Regions from separate parts of the Halalkalibacter flavus genome, predicted to be linked through region 1. Evidence: a T-box and tRNA genes for the amino acid it is inferred to sense, from the RefSeq annotation. Region 1 holds a T-box; the other holds one or more tRNA genes.
What was found. The T-box of region 1 lies ahead of serS (serine--tRNA ligase). A T-box ahead of a tRNA ligase gene usually reads a tRNA of that ligase, here a tRNA-Ser.

Region 1 (3,140 bases):
GCAGAAATGCAAAAAGGTGGCGTCATTATGGACGTTATCAACGCTGAACAAGCAAAGATTGCAGAAGCTGCAGGAGCAGTTGCAGTCATGGCGCTTGAGCGTGTACCAGCTGATATCCGTGCAGCAGGTGGAGTAGCACGTATGGCTGATCCAACAATTGTTGAAGAAGTACTAAATGCAGTATCAATTCCAGTTATGGCAAAAGCGCGTATTGGTCATATTGTTGAAGCACGTGTGCTTGAAGCAATGGGTGTTGACTACATTGATGAAAGTGAAGTATTAACGCCTGCTGATGAAGTATTCCATTTGTACAAGCGTGATTTTACTGTACCTTTCGTATGTGGAGCACGTGATTTAGGAGAAGCGTCTCGTCGTATTGGTGAAGGTGCATCAATGATTCGTACAAAAGGTGAGCCTGGAACGGGGAATATTGTAGAGGCTGTACGTCACATGCGTATGATTCAAGGTCAAATCAATAAAGTTAAACAAATGTCTACGGATGAGTTAATGACTGAAGCGAAGAATCTTGGTGCTTCATTTGATCTTTTATTACAAATTAAAGAAACAGGTAAATTACCTGTCGTTAACTTTGCAGCTGGTGGTGTAGCGACTCCTGCAGACGCTGCATTAATGATGCAGTTAGGTGCTGACGGGGTATTTGTAGGTTCTGGTATCTTCAAATCAGACAACCCTGAGAAATTTGCTCGTGCAATTGTCGAAGCAACAACTCACTACGAAGATTATGCGTTAATTGCTGAGCTTTCTAAAGGATTAGGAACAGCAATGAAAGGTATCGAAATTTCGACTCTTAACCCAACAGAGCGCATGCAAGAGCGCGGCTGGTAATTTAAGCTTGGAATAAGGGAAAGGATCAGTAATGGTTAAAATAGGTGTACTGGCACTGCAAGGAGCTGTTAGAGAGCATGTGAACTGCTTAGAAGCTCCTAATACAGAAATAGTCGTAGTAAAAAAAGTAGAACAGCTCAATGATTTAGATGGTTTAGTACTTCCTGGTGGAGAAAGTACAACGATGCGCCGTCTTATTGATTTATATGGATTTTATGAGCCTTTAAAAGAGTTTGCTGCAGCAGGTAAACCAATGTTTGGGACATGCGCAGGTGCGATTTTAATGGCTGGACAAATTGAAGGACAAGATGAGGGCCATTTAGCTGTCATTGATATGAAGGTACAGCGTAATGCATTTGGGCGTCAACGTGAGAGTTTTGAGACAGATCTTCATGTAGCTGGAGTAGGTGAAGATATTCGTGCAGTCTTCATCCGAGCACCACTTATTTTAGAAGTGGGGGAAGATGTTCAAGTTCTTTCAAAGTATGGGGATGAAATTGTTGCTGCAAGGCAAGGTAACTTCCTAGCATGTTCTTTCCATCCAGAGCTTACAGATGACCATCGTTTTCATCAATTTTTTGTTTCAATTGTAGAAGAATTAAAACAATAAAGAAAATGCGTAGATAAGGATTAGTACATACAATGTGCTGTACAGAGAGCCGGTGGATGGTGCGAACCGGTCAGTGCTTGTATGGAATCCACCTTTGAGTAGAAGTATGAAATCTTCTCGGTAGGCAGCCGTTATTGCTAAAGTGGCATTTAGGTATTAGGGAAGTTTGCCCTAATACCTAGGCAACAAGGGTGGTAACGCGGGTGCTCTCGTCCCTTCTTTTACAGAAGGGGTGAGGGCTTTTTTTTATTCAGTAAAATTTGGTAGAATAGGTAAGATGAGACTAAGGAGGACAAGAAATGTTAGATGTAAAACGTTTACGAAAAGATTTTAATGATATAAAAACGAGGCTTGCTACAAGAGGTGAAGATATCTCTGGATTAGATCGCTTTGAAGAGTTAGATGAAAAGCGCCGTACCATTATTGTTGAAGTAGAGGAGCTTAAAAGCAGAAGAAATCAAGTATCTCAAGAAGTAGCGCAATTAAAACGTGAAAAACAAGATGCAGATCATTTAATTAAAGAGACAAAAGAAGTATCAGAAAAGATTAAGTCATTGGATGAACAACTGCGTAATACGGAAGAAGAGTTAGAAGGGATTCTTTTAACGATTCCTAACGTTCCGCATGAGAGCGTTCCTATTGGAGATACAGAGGATGATAATGTTGAAGTCCGTAAGTGGGGTGAGGTACGTTCTTTTGGATTTGAAACAAAAGCTCATTGGGATTTAGCAACTGATTTAGGAATCGTTGATTTTGAACGAGCTTCTAAAGTGACAGGAAGCCGCTTTGTCTTTTATAAGGGATTAGGGGCACGTCTAGAACGTGCGTTGATTAACTTTATGATGGATTTACATCAAGATGAGCATGGATATGAGGAAGTGCTTCCTCCATATATGGTGAATCGTGCAAGTATGACAGGTACAGGTCAATTACCTAAGTTTGAAGAGGATGCTTTTAAAATTCAAGATTTGGACTACTTCCTTATACCAACTGCAGAAGTACCGGTAACAAACTTACATCGCGATGAAATTTTAACGGCAGAACAATTACCTATTGCCTATACAGCATATAGTGCAAACTTCCGTTCAGAAGCAGGCTCTGCTGGACGTGATACACGTGGATTAATTCGTCAGCACCAGTTTAATAAAGTGGAACTCGTACGTTTCGTGAAGCCTGAGGAATCTTATGAAACACTTGAAACTTTAACAGGACATGCTGAGAAAGTACTTCAGCTTCTGAAACTTCCATACCGAGTATTAAGCATGTGTACGGCTGATTTAGGTTTTACGGCAGCAAAGAAGTATGATATTGAAGTATGGATTCCAAGCAATGATTCTTACCGTGAGATTTCTTCTTGCAGTAACTTTGAAGACTTTCAAGCACGCAGAGCAAACATTAAATATCGTCCGGAACCAAAAGCGAAACCAGAATTTGTTCATACATTAAATGGTTCAGGACTTGCAGTCGGACGTACAGTTGCTGCAATCTTAGAAAATTACCAAGAGGAAGATGGATCAGTTGTGATTCCAGAAGTGTTACGCCCTTATATGGGGAATGTTGAAAAGATTACGGTTAAGTAAATACGTAGAGACCGACTGCATGGGTGTGCAGTCGGTTTTTTAATGCTTCAAAATGAAGTGAATTACTAAAGCTAGTGGTCACTAGCTTTATTTTTTTGTTTATT
Region 2 (3,140 bases), on a different contig from region 1:
GCTGAACACTCATTACAAGGTTCGGCAACTGGAGCCTTTTCACAGTTGATTGCCTTAGCAATGATTTTAGCCGCACTTGTCTTACCTGTACCGCGTGGACCAGAGAACAAATAAGCGTGGGATAATTTTTGTTGTAATAATGCATTTTGTAACGTTTTCGTTATGTGTTCTTGTCCAACAACATCTTTCAATTGTTGCGGTCTCCAAACACGATACAGCGCTTGATAACCCACTCCCACTTCCTCCTCTTTTTAAACTCTCTTCTATTATAGCGATTGAACATCATTTTTTAAAGTAATACATGGTAATTACAGAAGGGGTCTGACCCCCGGAAATAATTTATCATTTCCCGTTTTAACGCTTTTACCGAAATAAAAAAAGCAACTACAATTATGTAGTTGCTTTTTTATAAAAATTGATACCGTGCACCCTCTGTTGATAATGCCACCACAGGCGTTACCTAAGCAGTTAGCTCGGCCCAGGCGACTCCACGGCACACGGAAGGGGCCACTTACTGCTGCTTCCTTCCGGACCTGACAGGGTTCATGGGTTTCCGTTGCGTGGAACCCAAGCGTCAACACCACTTACTTAGGTCAGACCCTGCGGTGACAAAACCTCGAGAGGGGATTCAGCCTCGCTACAGCGGATTGCGAGTACAGGGCACCGCTACCTCCCCACCTAGCACGGCAAAATTAATAACATTGTTAGTACGTCTTACCGACGCATTTCCTAGTATAGATGGTTTGACCTAAAAATGCAACCGTAACAAACTGGAAACTAAAATTCCTTATTTCAACGACTTCTTTCTTTGACGCAAAGCCCGAAAGAAATCTGTAAGGATTGTACTACACTCTTTTTCAAGACAACCAGAAACAACTTCTGTTTGATGGTTAAACCTAGGTTCATCTAAAAGATTCATCAACGTTCCAGCGCAACCAGCTTTTGGGTCAGGAGCCCCAAATACTACTTTCTTTATACGCGATTGAACAATGGCTCCTGCACACATCGGACAAGGTTCTAACGTGACATAAAGAGTACAATCAAGCAAACGCCAACTTTCTAAATTCCGACAAGCTTCCTTTATAACAGCGAGTTCAGCATGCGCCAAAGCTTGTTGATCGATTTCCCTTCGATTATGAGCAGCTGCAATCAACTCTCCATCCTTAACAAGAACAGCACCAATAGGCACCTCTCCAATTGCCTCAGCTTTTCTCGCTTCCTCTAACGCAACTTCCATCCACTTATCATCCACACTCAACTGTATTCACTCCACTCAACGACAATGTAAACACATATAGAAATAAAAAACACTACCATTACTGGTAGTGTATCATTTTTATGTATGGCGGAGGAAGAGGGATTCGAACCCCCGCGCGGTTTAACCCGCCTGTCGGTTTTCAAGACCGATCCCTTCAGCCGGACTTGGGTATTCCTCCACGTTACTGACAAAATTCATTATAAACAACACATAAGATAAAAACAAGTATTTTTTTCAAAAAACAGCTCACTCTTTCGAGTAAGCTGTTTCCCTACTATTGTAATGTTACATCTTGAAGCATAAGAATTCCAGTTGGGTGCTGCCATAAGCCTTGTACATTATCACTAACACCTAAAAGGAATTGTTGGTGATGGATGTAAAGCATTGGAGCTTCTTCAACAAGGATCTCTTGTGCATCTTTATAAAGAGCCGCACGCTCATCTGGATCTGGTTTTTGACGAGCTTGATCTAAAAGCTCATCAAGTTCAGGATTGCTTAAGAACGTACGGTTTCCAGGCTCACCATGGTTATCAGAGTGGAATAACGCATACATACCATAGTCAGCATCACCTGTTACAGTAGACCAACCAAGAACGAACATGTCATGCTCGCCATTTGCAGTGTTCTCTAGGTAAGCACCCCACTCAACAACTTCGATGCTAACATCGATACCGATTTTTTCTAACTCAGCTTGAACAAAAGTAGCAGCGTCAATACGCTCACGGTTATCGTTTGTCCAAAGAGTAGTTGAGAAACCATCTTCATAACCAGCTTCAGCTAATAGAGCTTGGGCTTCTTCTACATTATATTCTAGACCAGAAACAGTCTCATCATAACCAAATACATCCGGAGCTAACGGACCAATAGCTGGGATACCAGCACCGTCGTAAATCCCTTCGATGATCGCATCTTTATTGATAGCCTTAGAGATCGCTTGACGAACTAACGGGTTATCAAACGGTTCTTTTTCAACATTGAAACCAATATAAGATAAAGAAACACTTGGCTGACGGTTAACGTGAATACCATCAGTACCTTCTACACGAGAAACATCAGAAGGGCTTAGTGGATCAGAAATATGCGCTGCACCAGTTTCAAGTTCAGCAATACGAGTTAAATCTTCAGGAACAACTTTGAATGTAACAGAATCAAGCTTAGCATTCTCGCCCCAGTAATCTTCGTTACGCACTAATTTAATTTCAGTTCCAGGAGTCCAAGAATCAAACTTGAAATATCCTGTACCAACAGGATTTTCACTAATTTTACTTCCTGGCTCAGCACCAGCTTCCATTGCTTCATAGTCTTCAGCAATTAAATCACCAGAAATCATTCCACCACCGTTATGCGCAAGGTGTGCAGGAAGTGGAGCGAAAGGAAACTCAGTCGTAATACGAACAGTATGCTCATCTACAACTTCAACATCTGTAATCATATTAAAGATGAATTGACGTGGAGAAGCGACTTCAGGATCAAGGATACGATCTAAATTAGCTTTTACAACGTCAGCGTTAAAGTCAGAACCATCATGGAATTTAACATCTTCACGAAGGTAGAATTCCCAAGTAAGGTCATCAACCATTTCCCAGCTTTCAGCTAGACCAGGTTGAAGTTCCATGTTTTCATCTTGCTCTACAAGTGCTTCATAAATATTTTGAGCAACATTACTCGATGGAGTGTCGTTTGAACCGTGCGGGTCAAGCGCAACAGCATCAGAAAGGTTAGCAATAACTAAGTCGCCACCTTCTCCGCCTTCAGTAGTACCTTCTGCAGCATCTTCTCCTTCAGCAGGAGTAGGAGTTGCATCTGGCTCATTTGCACATGCAGCGATAAATACACTGAACGCTAATAAAAGAGCCAAAAAGAAAAACGAATTTTTTGACAT

Region 2: it encodes a tRNA-Ser, which carries the amino acid that the T-box ahead of serS (serine--tRNA ligase) is inferred to sense. The anticodon was not compared.

Annotation. Positions count from the first base shown of each region.
Region 1 is NZ_JAWRVK010000077.1:536-3,675, reverse strand. It holds gene pdxS (pyridoxal 5'-phosphate synthase lyase subunit PdxS) at 1-846, shown strand, start outside; gene pdxT (pyridoxal 5'-phosphate synthase glutaminase subunit PdxT) at 878-1,456, shown strand; T-box leader at 1,458-1,676, shown strand; gene serS (serine--tRNA ligase) at 1,756-3,036, shown strand.
Region 2 is NZ_JAWRVK010000073.1:3,396-6,535, forward strand. It holds gene dnaX (DNA polymerase III subunit gamma/tau) at 1-233, opposite strand, end outside; RNA gene ffs (signal recognition particle sRNA large type) at 422-687, opposite strand; gene tadA (tRNA adenosine(34) deaminase TadA) at 788-1,258, opposite strand; tRNA gene SAY88_RS23745 (tRNA-Ser) at 1,344-1,436, opposite strand; gene SAY88_RS23750 (glutathione ABC transporter substrate-binding protein) at 1,533-3,140, opposite strand, start outside.